DNA from 3 places in the Belliella marina genome. Region 1 is predicted to be linked to each of the others. Evidence: riboswitches for the same ligand, from Rfam matches in the RefSeq annotation. Region 1 holds a riboswitch; each other region holds the start of a gene.
What was found. Region 1 has a riboswitch for thiamine pyrophosphate ahead of ACFSKL_RS04875 (TonB-dependent receptor). Riboswitches for the same ligand answer to the same signal wherever they lie in the genome.
Positions count from the first base shown of each region.

Region 2: linked by a shared signal. The riboswitch ahead of thiM (hydroxyethylthiazole kinase) and the one ahead of ACFSKL_RS04875 (TonB-dependent receptor) in region 1 are both predicted to bind thiamine pyrophosphate.
Region 3: linked by a shared signal. The riboswitch ahead of thiS (sulfur carrier protein ThiS) and the one ahead of ACFSKL_RS04875 (TonB-dependent receptor) in region 1 are both predicted to bind thiamine pyrophosphate.

Region 1 covers NZ_JBHUHR010000015.1:132,059-138,817, reverse strand. Annotated here, with positions in the region: gene ACFSKL_RS04880 (fatty acid desaturase family protein) at 55-1,119, shown strand; TPP riboswitch at 1,215-1,311, shown strand; gene ACFSKL_RS04875 (TonB-dependent receptor) at 1,498-3,897, shown strand; gene ACFSKL_RS04870 (hypothetical protein) at 4,486-4,950, opposite strand; gene ACFSKL_RS04865 (hypothetical protein) at 4,954-5,538, opposite strand; gene ACFSKL_RS04860 (SDR family NAD(P)-dependent oxidoreductase) at 5,616-6,374, opposite strand; gene ACFSKL_RS04855 (alpha/beta fold hydrolase) at 6,397-6,759, opposite strand, start outside.
Region 2 covers NZ_JBHUHR010000031.1:92,357-99,115, forward strand. Annotated here, with positions in the region: gene ACFSKL_RS10995 (chitobiase/beta-hexosaminidase C-terminal domain-containing protein) at 1-1,711, opposite strand, end outside; TPP riboswitch at 2,052-2,145, shown strand; gene thiM (hydroxyethylthiazole kinase) at 2,222-3,013, shown strand; gene thiE (thiamine phosphate synthase) at 3,013-3,657, shown strand; gene thiD (bifunctional hydroxymethylpyrimidine kinase/phosphomethylpyrimidine kinase) at 3,660-4,487, shown strand; gene tenA (thiaminase II) at 4,474-5,130, shown strand; gene ACFSKL_RS11020 (DUF7507 domain-containing protein) at 5,659-6,759, shown strand, end outside.
Region 3 covers NZ_JBHUHR010000045.1:55,852-62,610, forward strand. Annotated here, with positions in the region: gene ACFSKL_RS17240 (SDR family oxidoreductase) at 1-47, shown strand, start outside; gene hutG (formimidoylglutamase) at 133-1,101, shown strand; gene ACFSKL_RS17250 (valine--tRNA ligase) at 1,319-3,949, shown strand; gene ACFSKL_RS17255 (nucleotidyltransferase substrate binding protein) at 4,134-4,607, shown strand; gene ACFSKL_RS17260 (nucleotidyltransferase domain-containing protein) at 4,601-4,915, shown strand; TPP riboswitch at 5,078-5,170, shown strand; gene thiS (sulfur carrier protein ThiS) at 5,262-5,465, shown strand; gene thiC (phosphomethylpyrimidine synthase ThiC) at 5,478-6,759, shown strand, end outside.

The DNA of each region.
Region 1 (6,759 bases):
TGACACCCGATTTATTTTTCTTCCCCAGTAATCATTATCATTAAATACATTATCATGCGTCCCCCTAGATTCAGTGCCGCATCTTCGTTTCATTCAGATTTGAAATTGAGGATCAAAAATTACTTCACAGAAAAAAATCTCAAGCAAACAGGAAATTTCTCTCTTTACCTAAAAGCCATTTTATTGGTGGCTGGCTATATTGCCACATATGTTACTTTGGTGTTTTTTACACCACATTGGTCTCTTGCTTTGCTCGGATGTGTGCTTTTGGGCGCGTTGGCGGCAACCATCGGATTCAATGTCATGCATGATGGGGCACATGGCAGTTTTAGCAAAAAATCTTGGGTCAATGAACTTGCGGGAGTATCCATCAATTTTCTTGGCGCCAATGTGTTTATGTGGAAAACTAAGCACAATGTCGTTCACCATTCATTCACAAATATTGATGAGGTTGATGATGATATGAATGCCAGGCCATTTTTGAGACTTTGTCCACACCAAAAATTCCACAGTATCCATAAGTACCAACACAAGTATTTCTTGTTTGTATATTCTTTGTTGTATCTGTACTGGGTTTTTGTGACAGATTATAAAAAATATGCTACCAGAAAAGTTGGTGTCATTCCGATTCAGAAGATGACAATATCAGATCACCTTTCATTCTGGGGATTCAAATTGCTACACATTGTTTTGTTTGTTGTCATCCCGATTTATTTTGTGGGGGTATTGCCGTGGTTAGTTGGATTCTTGCTTTATGGGGTTGCTACCGGTATTTTGCTCAGTGTGGTTTTCCAGCTTGCGCATTCGATCGAAGAGACCTCATTCCCTATGCCTCATGTTGAGACGAATAAATTGGAAGATGACTGGGCGGTTCACCAATTGAAGACAACTGCCAACTTCGCCACAAACAACAGGCTACTCTCTTGGGTAGTAGGTGGGTTGAATTTTCAGGTTGAGCATCATTTGTTCCCAAATATTTCCCATGTACATTATCCTGCAATTAGCAAAATCATCAAAGAAACTTGTTTGGAATATGGGATCCCATATTTGGAACACCCGAAATTAAGGATGGCTTTTGCTTCCCACGTAAATCACCTAAGAACACTTGGACGTCCATAAGTATTTTAGATTTTTATTTTTCCCGCTGTTCACTTGAGCAGCGGGTTTTTTTATGCTCTTTTTGGTTATTAAGCTTTTACACCTACATTTGTACCCAAGATCATTAGGGGTGCCTTAAAATTTCGGGCTGAGATCATACCCACAATACCTGATCCGGGTAGTGCCGGCGAAGGGAAATGAGTAACCGATGACAATAGGAATTGATTGAAGCCTTTCGTGGGGTTTGACTCAACTATCAAGCTCAGGCTGTACTGAAGCAAGCATATTGGCTGTGTTTGATTATTCGATTTGGTAATAGGGTGAACAAAATGAAGAAAACCGTCCCCTTGGTTTTTGGAGATTCAACCAAACTGCCTTGGCAGTATGCAAGCAATAAAAATGAAATACTTAGGATTTACATTGGCAATGATGCTGGTGTGTTTAGTCGCTTCTGCCCAAAACAGAATCAATGGAATAGTCCAAGATGCCCAAACGGGGGAGCTTTTGTTTGGGGCTAATCTTATCCTAAAGGGTACAGGACGTGGTACAAATACGGATCATCAGGGGAAGTTTGAGATCACAAATGTTCCTAAGGGGACTTTTGATTTGATTGTGTCATTTTTGGGGTACGAAACTCAGAGGGTAAGTGTTGATGTCCCTCTTACGGGTGAATTGAATATTTCATTGGCACAGAGCAGCTTATTTACCGAGGAGTTTGTAGTCTACGGAACTCGGGCGACTGACGTCACGCCTACGACTTTCCAAAATATCAAAAAAGAAGATATCGCCAAGCTCAATTTGGGACAGGATATCCCAATGCTTTTGAATTACACGCCTTCTGTCGTAAGTTTTTCTGATGCAGGGGCAGGTGTGGGTTACACAGGGTTGAGAATCAGAGGTTCGGATCAATCAAGAATCAATGTCACTGTCAACGGCATACCGATGAATGATGCTGAATCTCATGGAGTCTTCTGGGTGAATATGCCTGATTTTGCATCTTCGGTCGACAATATGCAGATCCAAAGAGGTGTAGGTACTTCTACAAATGGGGCAGCTACTTTTGGGGCAAGTATCAATATCCAGACAGATACTAGAAAGGATGAAGCATATGGTGAAATCGATAATACCTTTGGGTCATTCAACACCAGAAGACATACCGTCAAGGCAGGGTCAGGATTGTTGAATAACCGCTGGACTATTGATGCAAGATTGTCCCAAATCACCTCTGATGGGTATATGGATAGGGCTTCCTCGAATCTAAGGTCTTACTTTCTGACTGGTGGTTACCATGGAGAAAACCACGTATTCAAATTGAATGTGTTCTCAGGGGCAGAAAAAACCTACCAAGCTTGGGAAGGGGTGCCGGAAGCACTGTTGGAAACCAATAGGACTTTCAACCTTTATACTTATGATAATCAAACTGACAACTACCAGCAGGATCATTACCAGTTTATCTACACAGGAAAAATCAACCAAAACTGGAAGGCGAATGCAGCTTTGCATTACACTTATGGGCGTGGATATTATGAGCAGTTTAGACAAAATGATCGGTTGAGTAGTTATGGGCTTACTCCTGTAGTCATTGGAGAGACCAGCATATCCAGAATGGACATCATCCGAAGAAGGTGGCTGGACAATGATTTTTATGGCGGGGTGTTTTCGTTTAATTACCTTTCCCATGATGCCAAATGGGATGTGGTACTTGGTGGAGGAGCAAACAGGTATGATGGGGACCACTTTGGTGAAATCATCTGGATGCAGTACGCAGCTGATGTGAACATCAGAGACAGGTATTATGACAATGTAGCGGTCAAAGATGATAGAAATGTCTATCTAAAAGGGACATATGAGGCTGTAGACGGACTCTTTCTTTATGGTGATCTGCAGTACAGAGGGGTGGATTACAGATTTGATGGTATCAATAATGACTTGAGGGATATATCTGGTCAAGTAAGCTACAATTTCTTCAACCCAAAATTTGGATTGACTTATCAAACCCGCACTGGAAAATCATGGTATGCATCCTACGCAGTAGCAAACAGAGAGCCTGTGAGGAGGGATTTTACGGATTCTCCGATTATAGACAGGGCACCACAGGCCGAAAATCTACAAAATATTGAAGCTGGTATCAAGGCAAGTCATAGCAAGTATTCCTACAATGTGAATCTATACTACATGAATTACAACAATCAGCTGGTATTGACAGGTCAGCTGAATGATGTAGGTGCATATGTTAGGGATAATGTGGCTGATTCCTATCGTGCAGGGATTGAGATAGATGGAGCTTACAAAATCTCCCCAAAATTCACCTTGGGTGGGAATTTGGCAGTCAGTAGAAACAAAATCTCTGAGTTTACGGAGTACATAGATGATTATTCAGCCGATGACTTCTTTCAGGAGGAAATCAATTATACGGATACAGACATAGCATTTTCCCCAAATGTAGTTGCTTCTGCAATATTGGATTACAAACCTGCCAAAGGTTTCGAAATCAGTTTGCTCAACAAATATGTTGGCAGTCAATATATGGACAACACCATGAATGACAACAGGAAGCTTGATGCTTTTTGGACTACAGATTTGAGGTTGAATTATGCTTTGGAGCCTAGATTTGTCAAAAACTTGGAATTCACCTTGATGGTTTACAATATTTTCAATAGACTCTATGAGCCAAACGGCTATACATTCTCATATTTTCTCCCTGGAGAAGGGGGGACTGGCAGATCCCTGACAACGGAGAATTTCTATTATCCAATGGCAGGAGCCAACTTCCTGGCAGGTGTAAAGGTTAGATTTTAAATAAAGTTTAAATTTAGTTGAGCGTAAAGGCATCTCCGGTTTCGGGGGTGCTTTTTTTTTAGATATGAGATTTTAGAAGCGAGAGACGAGAAAACAAGAGGCAAGAACCAAAAAGACAAGTTTGTTTTTACGACTACGTCACCTCGATCCTGAAAGCATCGGGAGAGAGGTCTCGTCCCATCTTTGAAGCAGGCAATTGAATGGCTATCGAAAATACAGAGAAATCAATGGAAAAAGATGTCATGTAAAATCAGGACGTAACAAAAAAATGAGAAACAGAGCAAACACGAAGTACCTGCCTGCTGCACGGCAGGGTTAAGCCTCCTAATCCCCTAATCAACCAATCCACCGATACCCCATTCCCTAATCTGTGTATTGTCTTGAGAATTGGAAGTTTAAGAAAACCAGCCTCATAACCTTCCAATCTCCCAATCTCCTCGTTCACTATTCGTCCAATCCACTGATAACCTAATCCACTAATAACCCAATCCCAAAACTGTTTAGAAGCTTAGGGCTTAGAAGTATAGAAAATTCAACCTCCAAACTTTCAAACCTTCCAACGTTCTAACCTTTTTAACCCGCATTCCCTCAATTTCTAATCCCCTCTGCAAAGAAATTTTTCACCCAGAGTGTCCTGCTTATGAGGTTCACGGTATTGAGGATGTCATAGATGTTTTTGGGGTGGAAGGGGCTGATTGTGACATTGTAATGGCCAAGACGGTCTTGGTGTACCTCAAGGTCATATTTCAGGCTGAGTTTGAGCAGTTCTTTTGGAAAAAAAATATTTGCTGAAACAGGAGAAATTGCTTTTTGCCTTATGCCAAACCTTTTTTTCGCAGTTTGGTGATGTTTATGGAGAAGGTTCACTTGATAGCCTTTGTCACGGATGGAAAGGGTCGATGTCTGTGGTAATTTCGGGTTAAAGCTATGGATCAACTCTTGGTCTCCTTTTTGAATTCTGTAATTCACGTGCAGGGAGACTTGATGGTCTATCTTTAGATTGTTTTTGATAACCAAAAACCTCCAAAGATTATCGGTTTTTTTGAGATCCATAGATTATTCTGGGTTGTTGATCAATCTGTAAAAGTCCGAAATGGGAATTCTTAGCGCATCTATTTCTTTTTCATTTTCAAGAATGGATACCCATTTATTGTCTTTCCAGACTTCAAAATAGGCATTTTCATTCAAAAATGGGTAGATCTTTTTTACAAATCCAAAGTGTGCCAGCTTATCACCGCTTTCATAAGCCAAAGTGTCAACCTTATTGCCTTGTGTGATTCTCAATTTGAAATGGCTAGCGTCCCAAGATGGTTCTACGTAAATGTATGCCTCATCTTTGATGCGATTGATGAGGATGGAAAGATTGATCAGAGGGGATTCAGATTCCTCGATGCGTTTCCCATATCGGTAAATGGTCATTTTCGCATCATCCCGAGCTTCGATGTCATAATATATCCCACGGACATTCTTGAAAAACAACCTTTCTGCATCAGTGATGCTTAAGATAGATTCCTCCTTTCCCGAGTTATTGGCCCTTTTTTCATTGAAAAACGAGAGGGTCAGCACAAATAGAATTGATCCCAACCCGAAAATTTTTAGGATTTTGATCATTTCTGGGGAAAGGGAATCACTTTTTGACATGACGGGGTTTGGTTTTGTATTTAACCACTGATAAGGGGGTGGTGTTTGGGTTCTAAAACCTATTACCCCAATCAGGATCAATGGACATATGAGCCGGCATTGATGTCAATTGTGCAGCCTGTAGCATGGTCTGCCAACCCCGAACAAAGCAAGGTGACCATGGGGGCGATGTCTTTGGGTTCTGTAAGTTTCTTCAATGCAATATCATTCAGTGCATAGCCTTCACCATATTGATCCATAAAATTTTTCGCCATATCCGTTCGGGTAAATCCCGGGGCAATGACAAATGCCTTGATCCCCTCTTTGCCATAGTACCTGGCAATTGATTTGGTATAGCTGACGATGGCCGCTTTGGAGGCGGCATAGGCTAAGTAATCAGGCGTGTCTCCCCTAAATGCGGCGCGGGATGAGATATTGATGATTCTTCCATTATTTCTGCTTTTTGCATGCGCTATAAATTCCTTGCTGATGATCGCAAGTGCATTGATATTGACATCCATGGTCTTTAGCCAAGCATTTGTCCATTCGTCGGTCTCAGTATCATCCGGGGTAGAGATAGCAATACCTGCATTGTTTACAATTGTGTCGATAGGGCCATAGGCTTTAATCAACTCAGGTATCCATCCTTTGACCATTTCCAGGTTTGACAAATCGTTTGGGACCAAATGGGAAATGTTGGGCAGATCCGCTTGGAGTGATTTTGCCTCTTCGAGGTTTTTGTTAAAATGGATCAATACCTCCGCACCAGAAGCAGAAAGTTGTTCAGCAATTGCTCTCCCGATTCCTCTGGATGCACCTGTCACTAGGATTCTATGGTTTCTTAAACTGATATTCATTCTTAATGGGCTTTTATATTGATTACTTTAAAAAAGCCCTCACTGTATCCACTACAGCTTGTGGCTGCTCTGCATGCAGCCAATGGCCTGCATTTTTGATGTAAATTAAATGATTGTTGGGGAAATAGCGATCTATGTCTGCCCTGTCTTTTTCCTGGATGTATTTTGAATTTGCCCCGCCCATAAATAGCGTGGGATTTTCAAAACTGTTGTCATAATCCAAAGCTTCTCCAACATTTTCAATTTGATCATTGATCACAGACAGGTTTATTTTCCAGATAAACTCCCCCTCTTTGTTTCTTCCAAGGCTTTTGAGCAAAAACTGTCTGATTCCGGCTTCGGGAACGTGTTTTGCCAATTGGTCGTCGGCTTCTTTTCGGGATTT
Region 2 (6,759 bases), on a different contig from region 1:
CCAATCTAGCCGTAAATCCATCCCCGCTGTATACCAATGCCAGATCCCTAGGACCTGTATTGGAAGAGGTAGAACCCAACTGGAGTGCGGAGAGATCGATTAATTTGTCTGGAGCTACCGTGAACCCAAAAGTAAAGTATCTGTTTTCCCCTGCATTCCAACCGTTGGAGCTGATGGAGTTGACAGCAGCAGCTGGGTTGATTCCAGATCCACGAGCAAAATCACTGGCAAGAACCCCAGAGGTGAGTGTGTTTCCTTCCGTGAAAGCCTGATTGCCCGGTTGTCCTGTGAAATCCCAATTGACAAATTCTATGGGGTCTAGACTTACTGGAACACTGATGTCTAAGGCTGTCAGTCCAATCTGACGGCTTCCACCACCGGCATTGAATCCCCGGTCGGAAGACCAAGAAATATTCACCAACTCATTTGGAAGGATATTCAGCCCATCTATAAGTGCGATAACAGGTTTGTCGATTCCATCGGAAGTACTGTAGGCAAGATCAGGGATTTCAATGCCATTTACAGATACCGTCCATTCAGGGAATCTTGTTTGGTCTACTCTGCCCACTTTTCCTTCATAGGAGATTTCCAATTCATTGATTGTAGAACCAGTCGTGTTTTCCAGAGTCAATGTCGCTTCTATTACCCCGGAGGTACCGGTATGCTGATAACCCAATACATCACCCCCTCTAAAACCACCTGCTGTTCCTGTACCAAAAGCACCATTATAATTCAAAACTGAACCTGAAAAAGACCATTCCCCATTTGAGCCGAAGCTGGATACAGGATTGCTTAGGTTCACAAATTGCGCAAAATCTTGGTTGTATGGTATGCTGCCAGCAGGTGCTTGTGGAAGTGAAATGGTAAATGCGGCAGTTGCTACCTCACTTACATTGAAGCCATCTTTGAAAGCGATTGCAGAGATCGTTGTCGTTTCTTCGATTTGGATAGGGGAGATATATTGTGTACTTCCCAGATTTGGAACACTTCCATCCAGCGTGTAATAAATTGTCGCTCCATCAGTGTCTGTAACCAAAGTGACTGATTGTGCTTCCTCAAATGATCCGCCATTTGGGCTGATCGATGGTGTAGCTGTAGTTGGAAGTGGTTCGGAGGAAGATTCATTTCCACTGATAAAAATTTCATCAATCGCACTGGTGCCTGTATTGGCAATGGGGCTTCCATTTACAGCAATGCCAGAAACCAGCAATGATCTAATATAGACCAAAGGTGAATTGTCCAATACTGATGGCAACGCTAAGCTGTTCAAAACTCCGGAAGTGAAGTTGTTGGCTACCGTGATTGTACCAGAAGGTATATCTGACCAAGAGGAACCGTCTGTGCTATATTGCAGTTGGAAATCCCTTGGCCCTGTATTTGAGCTCCTTTGTTTCAAGGAGACGGTAAGGTTTTCAAACCCAATGGTGTTGACTGGGATTATCCAGGCTTTTTCAGGTTCTGATCCAGCCCAGGCACTTGATGTGATTGCTCTTCCGGGTGACCCAGCAATATATCCTGTGATATTTGCTCCGGTTACGGAGATTTGTTGTACACCGACATTGTTGGTGTTGCCTTGGTCAGCAAGTGGAGACTCTTCTCCTGTTACAGTACCAAATGTCCAGCCTGCTATCGTGGCTGTTTGGGCATAAAGCTCAAACATTCCCATAAATAACCAGACGAGCAATAGTGTTTTGTGTAGAGATTTTTTCATGTAAAAGGGTTTTAAGAATTGACTTCTTTTGGATTAGACAGTATAAATGCTTTTAAAATTAGCGAATTCAATTTAAAATGTTTTGAAAATAGTTGTTATGAAATGATTAATATGATTATCCGCTACTTTTCCAGTAAATAAATAACAAAGGCATAATGTTGCGGATAATCGTCAACAGACAGCAGACAACAGTTCACACTTGTGGCCGCGGAGTAGTCAACAGAACCACATATCATTCATCCAACAATCTATTGTTTGGCTACGTGCAAGAAAGCGGATAGTCATAAAATATAAATCGCTATTTAGTTTTTTTTGAAAGGGATTGGGAATAATTTAGCATATGAAACTTTGGGGGTGCCTGTTCAGGCTGAGATCATACCCTTTGAACTTGATACTGGATCATGCCAGCGGAAGAAATAAGTCATCTCAATACAATGCCAGTGGCATTGGTTGATCTTTTCCAGCATTTAAAGTTGGACTCTGAAGTTTTCAAACCTTAAAATTGAAAAAATGAAAGAGTCTATCAGTCATTGTTTTGAAACTTTAAAAGAGAAATCACCTTTAGTCCAAAGTATCACCAATTTTGTGGTCATGAACAATACAGCCAATGCTTTGCTGTCTTTGGGAGCTTCCCCGATCATGGCGCATGCCAAGTCTGAGGTGCTGGACATGGTAGGTATTGTGAATGCCTTGGTCATCAACATTGGGACTTTGGATGAATATTGGGTAGAAAGTATGCTTTTGGCAGCCCAAAGAGCCAATGATTTAGGCAAACCTTGGGTTTTGGATCCGGTGGGTGCTGGTGCTACTCCCTATAGAAATGAGACTATTGGCAAATTACTGGCATTGAAGCCAAGTGTCATCAGAGGCAATGCTTCAGAAATCCTTTCACTGGCACAGGTTAACATCAAAAGCAGGGGTGTGGATAGCATCCATGACTCTGGTGAAGCTGTACAGGCAGCAATTAACCTTTCCAAAGAGGTTGGTTGTATAGTTTGTGTCTCAGGTGCGAAGGACTTTATTGTTGGAGGAGAAAGAGTGGTTTCTTTGGACAATGGTCACCCTATGATGGCAAAGGTTACGGGGATGGGGTGTACAGCTTCAGCTATAGTTGGCGCATTTTCAGGGGTTGAGAAAGACCTTTTTTTGGCAACTACAGCAGCCATGGCTGTATTGGGGGTTGCTGGTGAAATAGCAGCCGAAAAATCAGATGGGCCTGGTACCTTACAGTTGCACCTGTATGATACCTTGTATAATTTGACCAGTGGGGAATTGATGAAAAGGATGAAGGTTGAATTCTGATGGAAACCGATTTTCCATATAGACTTTATTTGGTGACAGACGAACAAGCATGCCTTGGCAGGGATTTTTTTTGGGTAGTGGAAGAGGCGATCAAAGGTGGGGTAGACATTGTCCAGCTACGGGAAAAAGAACTGTCTTTGGATAGTTTTATCCAAAAGGCAGAAAAGTTGAAGACACTTTGTGACCGGTATAATGTTCCCCTGATAATCAATGATAATATCCTGGTGGCAGCAAAAGTACAGTCTTTTGGAGTTCACCTAGGGCAATCTGATGAACCGTTGGAGCGTGTTTGGGAGTTGCTGGGAACTAATTTTCCTATTGGGATTTCTGTAGAATCCATGGAGGATTTGGAAAAACCAAGTTCCAAAAAAGCATGGTATCTGGGTGTTAGCCCGATATTTTCCACACCTACCAAGGAAGATACGATTTCCGAATGGGGATTGGAAGGGCTTGCAAAACTGAGGTCTCTGACCAATAAAAAATTGGTGGCGATCGGAAACGTCAAGACTCAAAACGCAAAAGAGATTATTTCACACGGAGCAGATTGTTTGGCTGTGGTGTCGGGGATCTGTAGTGCGGTAAGTCCAGCGGTTGCAGCTGAATCATTCAGAAAAGAAATAGAACAAGGATTGAAGTTTAGATGAATATGAAAACATACGTACCGGTATTGAGTATAGCAGGATCTGATAGTAGTGGAGGAGCTGGGATCCAGGCTGATTTGAAGACCATTTCAGCGCTTGGATGCTATGGGATGACCGTGATTACTGCCACTACAGCCCAAAACACAAAAGGAGTGAATGCCATTCATAGCATACCGGCATCACATATCGGTGAGCAGTTGCGGGCTGTTATGGAAGATATCAAACCAAAAGCGATCAAGATAGGAATGCTTGATAGGCCTGGGGTGGTAGAAGTGTTGGTGGAGATTTTGAAAGGGTATCCCGAAATCCCGATCGTATTCGATCCTGTGATGGTTTCTACTTCTGGGCACAAGCTGATCCAAGATGAAACAGTAAAAGCCATTAAGGAAAAGCTTTTCCCTTTAGTTACATTGTTGACCCCGAATATGGATGAAACTTCGATTTTATTTGGAAAAGAAGTCAGTGATTTGGAATCTATGAAAGCTGCTGGGGAATCACTTTTGAATGAACTCCCCACAGCACTTTTGATTAAGGGGGGGCATATGGACCAATCAGTCATTTATGATCTTTTGTACTCAAAAAGCACTGGATTGAAAATTCTCAAAAGTGAAAAGATCAATTCCAAGAATGTCCATGGGACGGGGTGTTCACTTTCTTCGGCCATAGCAGTTGGTTTGGCTTTGGGAATGGATATGGAAACTGCGGTTGCTTTTGGAAGGGATTATGTCAATCAGGCAATTTATTATGGACAACAAATAAAAACAGGCAATGGAAGTGGGCCACTGAATCATTTTTACAATCCTCAAAAACAAATAACCAATGAAATGGACTGAAAAAGCATGGGATAGAATAGTCCCTATTTATGAACAGATAATCACCATGCCATTCAACCAGGAGCTACTTCAAGGTAGTTTGTCCAAAGAGAGATTTAAGTTTTATATGGCCCAAGATGCATATTATTTGGGGGAGTTTGGAAAGGCATTGAGTACGATATCTGGTAGATTAAGGGATTTGGATCAGGTATTGGCATTTTCCCAATTTGCTTCCGGTGCCATTGTGGTTGAAAGGGCTTTGCACGAAGGGTATTTCAAAACCTTGGGGATTCCCGATCAAATCAACCCATCACCAACTTGCCTTTTGTATACGAATTACCTTTTGTCCAAGTCAGCTTATTCAAATGTTGAGGTGGCTGTGGCGGCGGTTTTGCCTTGTTTTTGGATTTACAAGAAGGTAGGGGATCATATTTACTCCCAACAGGAGACGGTCAAAGATAATCCATATAAAAATTGGATAGACACCTACGCTGGTGAAGATTTTGCCAAATCTGTACAGCATGCTTTGGAAATAGCGGATCAATTGGCCAGTCAGTCAAGTGAAAAGCTTCAAGAAGAAATGCTGGAGGCATTTGAGATGGCAACAAGGTTGGAATGGATGTTCTGGGATTCTGCCTATAAAATGGAAAAGTGGTCGATTTAAAAATTTGATTCTTTTACTACAAACCTGAGTTCGACTATTCTCACTTTGTCAACCTGCCTGCAGGAACGGTTTTAAATGGTGAGAACTACGAAAAGAAGGTGCGTGAAGTAATATTGGCATATTGTGGATTGAAAAAGTGAAGTAGATTGCCGTTTAAAACCGAATAGTCAGCTCAGTCAATAAAAACACCCATTTACTGCGTTAAATTTTTGAGCGATAGCTTAGGCTATCCCTCAAAAATTTGCCTTGTAACTGGATATTTTTATTGATTTTGACTTTGTGATAACAATCGAACTCAGGTTATAAAGGTTTCGCATATCCACAACTCAAAATTAATTTTTAGTACATATATCAATTGTTTAAAACTATTTGTTATTTTCATGGCGAAAATTACCAGATGATCGATATTGGATTTTCCTACTTAAGGTTTTGAGATAATAAAGGTTACGTGTTGGTTTGTTCCTAAAACTATTAAAGGAGATTGCCTATAATTTTATATATACACCTTTATTATATCATAAAATACCAATGAAAATCAGGATTGATAGATTTCTTGTGGAGGATAATGTTTTGAGACTTTTAGCTATCCATTTTTTAATGTTATCAGTACTGTTTTTACAGATTCCAAGTTTGATTGCCCAGAATGATAACCGTGTCCCATTTCGGCATAAGGTTGGAAATCCAGCCCCGGCAGGAAACCTTTTTCGGATAAAAGGCGATTTTTCGATTATCGGGAATTCAAATCTTACATTGGTGAATTATACTGATACAACTGACAATTCAGCCAATAGTGTCAAATTTATTGATATTGATGGTGATTACCGGACATTCAATTCATCTGCGGCCACGCTTCAGTTTTCGGAAGAGAATAATGCAGATCCAAATTGTTCTGAGATTTTATATGCTGGATTGTATTGGTCAGGAAGGGTTGGGTTAGACAAAGGTTTAGACTTTGAACTGTCTCAAAACATTAAACCCGGAATCCCCAAGACAATAAATGGTGAAGAACAGATTATTGGTTATTTTGATGAAATCAATTATTTGGATCAATTTTTATCCATTTCTGAAAATTATGATAACCAGGGAGAAGGCTTTCCTGTATTTTCATTTTATTATTTGGATGATGGCATGGTTTTCCAATACCAAATCAAATTTACTTCCGAAATTGGCAATGAAGTCCAGTATTCCATCAATGACGGAGATTGGATTTCTGTTGAAAATCTATCCGTTGCGAAGACAGATACGGTCTACACAGCTACATTCAAACCAATAGTTTTTGAATTTGGTGGGGTAGAATTTTCTGTTGGCAAACTGAGTAGGTTGGAATTTAACCCTTCCAATTATGCACTTTCAGACCATTCATTTTTGCATATGGTCACAAATGGGGTGCATACGCCAATGTTAGAGCATACAGTCCATTTTGATAAAAGAAAGGTTAAACTCAAAGGGCCATCAGAGACTGAGTATACGGAAATCACTGCTGATGGAAATGCCATATTATACCCTCTTGATGAGCTTGCAAATATTTTTGTGGGGTATTCAGATGTGACAGACTATGTCAAGCGAAATGGGTTGGGGGAATATACTGTTGCGGATATTGCTTTGGAAGAAGGTCAAGGAGATAATGTG
Region 3 (6,759 bases), on a different contig from region 1:
GGGTCTATCATACCATGGATCACTTTACAGGAAGGAAAGAAGATTGATAACAATTAGTTGTATTGAAATATCTAATAATTATCTTACGGGAAAAGTCATGGATAATCAAATTGCTTTTTAAACCCAAATACAATGAAAAACCATAAAAGCACAGCTCAACACACCTGGAAAGGCAGACCGAGTGAAACCATCCAATACTGGCATCAGAAGGTGCGCTGCATAGAGAATCTAAGCTTGCATGTGATAACACCGGGTAGAAAATTGGGGATATTAGGCTATGCAATAGACGAAGGGGTCAGGAGGAATCATGGTCGTGTTGGTGCTGAGGATGCGCCTGATGCAATCAGGAAATCCATGGGTTCTATGGCTTATCACTTGCCTGAAAACCTGGAAATTTTGGATTATGGGGACATCACTGCTACAGAAAGTAGCCTTGAAGAATTACAAACCCTAACACAACAAACCATCTCGGACATTTTAAATTCCAATCATTTTCCTATTCTCCTTGGAGGTGGGCATGACCTTGCATTTCCACATGGCATGGCGGCATTGTCTTATACAGCTTCCAAGAATGAAACACTCGGCATCATCAATCTGGATGCACACTTCGATTTGAGGGAACCCAACAATGGCCAAGGGCATTCCGGTTCACCATTTTTACAGATTTTGGAATCAGCAAAAACTAAAAACCTTCACTGCAAATATTTTTGCTTGGGCATACAAAGAGCCGCCAACCCTTCTTCTCTTTTCGAAACAGCCAAAAATACAGGTTCATGGTGGATGGAAAGTGAAGATTGTACTGTGGAAAACTGGGAGACAGTCAAGAACAACCTCGATGCATTTCTTTCAAAGGTGAATAGAATATACCTCAGCATCGATTTGGATGGATTTTCTTCCGCCTACGCACCCGGGGTAAGCGCCCCATCCCCCATGGGATTCAATCCGGACTTTGCCTTGAAGGTTTTGGAATATTTGGCAAAGAGCAAAAAACTGCTCACCATGGACGTGGTAGAACTCAATCCTGCTTATGACATTGACCACAGTACGGCCAAGTTAGCCGCCAGATGTATCGAATTTACATTGAGAAAGCTGTGGGACTAGATTATTTCTTGTATTTTTGCGCCTTGAAGTTTCAATAAGTTCTAAGAGCTTGTTTAAACTTTATCCTTTGGCCTTCGATTGCGTCTCTTTCGCCCACTCTTCGGCTATTTTCGGGGATGTAGCGGAAGCTTCGACCCCAAAAACGAGCCTTGATTGGACAAAAAATACATCAATCTCGGCTTCAAAAACAAAATTTAAATAAGCTCTAATATAAAATATGTCATTAGCTACAAAATACAATCCTGAAGCAGCAGAGTCAAAATGGTATACCTACTGGATGGAAAACAAATTTTTCTCCTCCAAAGTAGACCATACCAAAGAACCATACACCATCGTCATCCCTCCACCGAATGTCACTGGAGTATTGCACATGGGACATATGCTCAACAATACCATTCAGGATGTATTGGTCCGTAAAGCCAGAATGGAAGGTAAAAATGCCTGCTGGATACCGGGAACTGACCATGCTTCCATTGCTACGGAAGCCAAGGTTGTTGCCATGCTGAAGGAAAGAGGCATTGACAAAAAATCCATTTCCCGAGAGGAATTTCTCAAGTATGCTTACGAATGGAAAGAGAAATATGGGGGAATCATCTTGGAGCAACTCAAGAAGTTGGGTGCGTCTTGTGACTGGGACAGGACCAAGTTCACCATGGATTCAGATTTGAGTGAAGCAGTGATTTCAGTGTTTATCGACCTTTACAACAAGGGAAAAATCTATAGGGGAATCCGCATGGTCAACTGGGATCCACAGGGAAAAACAGCCTTGTCGGATGATGAAGTGATCATGAAAGAAATACAGTCCAAGCTGTATTATATCAAATACCAAATCGAGGGAACTGAAGATTTCTTGACCATAGCCACCACAAGACCGGAGACAATCATGGCAGATGTAGCGATCTGCATCAATCCAAATGACCCCAGGTTCACACACCTCAAAGGAAAAAAAGCAATTATTCCATTGATCAACCGTGCCATCCCTATCATTGAGGATGAATATGTAGACATGGAATTTGGTACGGGCTGTCTGAAAGTGACTCCTGCCCACGACATCAATGACTACGAACTGGGTATCAAACACAAGTTGGAGGTTATCGACATCCTAAACGATAATGGTACACTCAATGAAAAAGCCCAGATTCTTGTAGGTGAAGACAGATTCATCGCCAGAAAAAGAATCGGAAAAATGTTGGACGAAGCAGGTCAGTTGGATAAGATCGAAGAATACAAATCCAATGTTGGCCATTCGGAGAGAACAGATGCTGTAGTTGAGCCAAAGCTTTCATTGCAGTGGTTTTTGAAAATGGAAGACATCACCAAGCCGGCTTTGAGTTCGGTGATGGAAGATGTAATCCAATTGCATCCGCCAAAATTCAAAAACATGTACCGCTCTTGGATGGAAAATGTAAGAGATTGGTGTATTTCCCGTCAACTTTGGTGGGGACATCAGATTCCTGCATACTACCTACCAAATGGTGAATTTGTAGTAGCCAAAACCAAAGAAGAGGCAGTTCAGCTTGCGAATGAAAAATTCGACACACAATATAAATTGGAAGACCTTACCCAAGACGAAGATGTACTGGACACTTGGTTTTCATCATGGCTATGGCCTATTTCCGTATTTGATTCTGGGGTTTTCAAAACAGGGGAGAAAAACGAAGATTTGAAATATTACTACCCTACCAATGATTTGGTGACTGCACCGGAGATTTTGTTCTTCTGGGTAGCCAGGATGATCATTGCGGGTTATGAATATACTGGTGAAAAACCATTCAAAAACGTCTATCTCACAGGTATCGTAAGGGATAAGCAAGGAAGAAAAATGTCCAAATCTTTGGGCAATTCACCTGATCCATTAGAGTTGATCAAGCAGTATGGAGCTGATGGTGTCCGTACGGGAATGCTCTTCTCCTCTCCTGCCGGAAACGACCTTCCATTTGATGAAAAACTGGTTGAACAAGGCCGTAACTTCTCCAACAAAATATGGAATGCATATAGGCTGGTAAGTGGATGGGAAATTGACCCGAATATTTCTGGAGAAAGCAACCAAGCAGCAATTACCTGGTTCGAAAACAGATTCAATGAAGCTTTGACGGAGATTGAGGATCATTTTGAGAAATTCAGAATCTCCGATGCGTTGATGGCAACGTACAAATTGGTTTGGGATGATTTCTGTTCTTGGTATCTGGAAATGATCAAACCTGCCTACCAGGCGCCAATCGATGCCCCTACGCATGCCAAAACGATCGAATTCTTTGAGGATATTTTGAGAATACTACATCCATTTATGCCATTCTTGACAGAAGAACTTTGGCATCAAATCAAGGAAAGAGATACTTCTGAGGCATTGATTGTATCGGCATGGCCAGAAGCAAAATCTTTTGACAGTCAAATCATTACGGAAGCAATACAGGTATTTGAGGTTGTATCACAAGTAAGAAATATCAGAGCCTCCAAGGGAATCTCACCAAAAGAAGCTTTCTCTTTGACTATCAAAACCAAGCAATCAGAACTTTATGGAAGATTTGATGCGGTATTGAAAAAGTTGGCTAATCTGGAAGATGTAAGCTTCGGTGACTCACTTGAAAATGCCGTGAGCTTTGTAGTGAAGGCAGATGAGTGCTTTATTCCGATGGAAGGGCAAGTAAATGCAGAGGAAGAGAGGGAAAACATCAGCAAAGATTTGGCTTACACCAAAGGATTCTTGAATTCAGTAATGAAAAAACTCAGCAATGAGCGCTTTGTTGCAGGAGCACCTGCTGCAGTCATAGAAAACGAAAGAAAAAAGCAAGCCGATGCAGAAGCCAAAATCAAGACACTTGAAGAAGCTTTGGCAAAATTGGGTTGATTATAAGGAAAAAGGCCTTTGGGAATTAATCTTAAAACTATGATAAGATTAATTCCAAAGGCCTTAATTTAAACCATTTAAATTTTTTATCGATTCAAATGCTTTTTTTTTAATAAATTAGTATGGGTTTAGAAAACACAATATTGTTGTGCTTTTATCAATTTTGTAAATTTCAATATCAATAATGGAAGACGAGAACTTAAGATGGCATCAGAGGTTTAATAATTACAAAAAAGCACTAGCTAAACTTGAACAGGCAGTTGTAAGGATTGAAAAAGATTATCAAATCGATGATAAAGGTAGAATTGATGCAGATGATTTCTTAGATGATATATTAAAAGAAGGACTTATACAGCGCTTCGAATATACACACGAACTTGCTTGGAATGTCATGAAAGATTTTCTTGCAAATTCAGGGAATGTGGGGGTTTTTGGCTCTAAGGATGCTACAAGGGAAGCCTTTGCTACAGGATTGATTATAAATGGTGAGGTTTGGATGGACATGATCAAAAGTAGAAATAAAACTTCCCATACTTACAATGAAGAAACTGCTGATGATATTTTTATGAAAATCGTTTATGAATATTTAAAAGAGTTTTTGCAATTCAGGGATAAGCTAGAAGAAATCAAGAGCGGGAATCAAGGTGAATTATGGTAAGATTTGGGCTTAATCCGTATATTATTGAAAAGATCAATCAGGTATTTCAAAAACATAATCAAGTAGAAAAAGTCATACTTTATGGTTCTAGGGCTATTGGAAATTATAGAATTGGATCGGACATTGACCTTACTTTGATTGGTGACAATCTAGACCTTACCACTTTACAATTAATTGAAACTGAATTGGACGAGCTATTGCTTCCCTATAAATTTGACATATCACTTTATAGACAAATTGCGAATCAGGACTTGATCAAGCATATTGAAGAGTTTGGTAAAGTCTTTTTTGAACGGATTAAAACCTGAAAGTTTACTAAATACTCTTTCAGGTATTCAAACTGTCCGAAATTGTTTAAATAAGATTGAGTTCGGGAATTTTGCTTGAATTTTCGCTTTGTTTTTTTTTAAAAGAATAAACTCATTAAAACAAACTCCCCTTGCAATTCCAATTTGTTTTCTATAGGTTTGGGACAACTTTAGGGGTGTCCTTCACGGACTGAGATCATACCCTATGAACCTGATGCAGTTAGTACTGCCGAAGGGAAAAGTGAAGAATTGCCCATTTATCCTTCGATGAATGGCATTTTCGTTTTTTTGATCCGTTGTTACGGGCCACTCCTGAAGTTATATGTTCAATCAAACAATTTCAAGGATGGATATTACCGTAAACAATGAACCGCTCCAGATTTCGGACACTTGCTCTATCACACAGTTACTTCAAAACCATGTTCAGCAAAATCCTGAAGGTATCGCTGTTGCTGTCAATCAGTCTGTGATACCAAAATCTGAATGGGCCAATACTTTCATTGCCTCTGGTGATACGATCATCCTTATCAAAGCTACACAAGGAGGATAAAACCATAAGCAAATGAAAACAGAACAAACACCTAACAACCAAAGTATTTCGACCAGTCCATTTCCAGCTTCCAAAAAAGTCTATTTGGACGGTGAGCTGCATGCGATTCGGGTCCCCATGCGTGAGATTTCATTGCATGACACACAACCGCACATCAAAGGCCTACCAGCCACCAAAAACCCGGCAGTGACGGTCTATGATACCAGCGGTCCCTATACAGACCCCTCCTATCAGGTAAACCTCGAAAAAGGTCTGCCTAGGAATTTCGAAAAATGGATACTCCAAAGAAACGACGTTGAGTATCTTTCGGATATCAGCTCTGAGTATGGCAAAAAAAGAAAAAATGACGACTCTCTGAACCCGATTCGATTCCCTAATCTGAACAACCCCTTGAAAGCATTGCCTGGAAAAAACGTCTCACAGATGCATTATGCCAAACAGGGTATCATTACACCGGAAATGGAATACGTTGCCATCAGGGAAAACCAGAGGATTGCAGAATTGGGGAAAAATGATATTGGTAACAAATGCCTACTCCACCAGCACGATGGTAATAGCTTTGGGGCAAATACCCCTAAAGGCTTTATCACCCCTGAATTTGTCAGACAGGAAATCGCTTTGGGTCGTGCAGTAATCCCTGCAAATATCAACCACCCGGAAGTAGAACCAATGATTATTGGCCGCAATTTCTTGGTAAAGATCAATGCCAACATTGGAAACTCAGCGGTGAGCTCCAACATTGAGGAAGAAGTGGAAAAGGCAGTTTGGGCTTGCAGATGGGGAGCTGATACAATCATGGATCTTTCCACAGGAAAGAATATACACGAAACCCGTGAATGGGTCATCAGAAATTCTCCCGTACCAATCGGTACTGTCCCAATCTATCAGGCTTTGGAAAAAGTAAATGGCAAGGCCGAAGACCTGACTTGGGAATTGTTCCGGGATACTTTGATAGAGCAAGCAGAGCAGGGCGTGGATTACTTCACCATCCATGCAGGAGTTTTACTCAGGTATGTTCCGCTTACAGCAAAAAGGATGACGGGAATCGTATCCCGTGGTGGTTCGATTATGGCAAAATGGTGTCTTTCCCACCACAAAGAGAACTTCCTCTATACACATTTCGAAGAGATCTGTGAAATCATGAAAGCCTACAATGTCACTTTCTCCCTAGGGGATGGTTTGAGGCCTGGAAGTATCGCTGACGCAAATGATGCGGCACAGTTTGGGGAACTCGAAACCTTGGGCGAACTCACCAAAATAGCTTGGAAACATGATATCCAAACGATCATAGAAG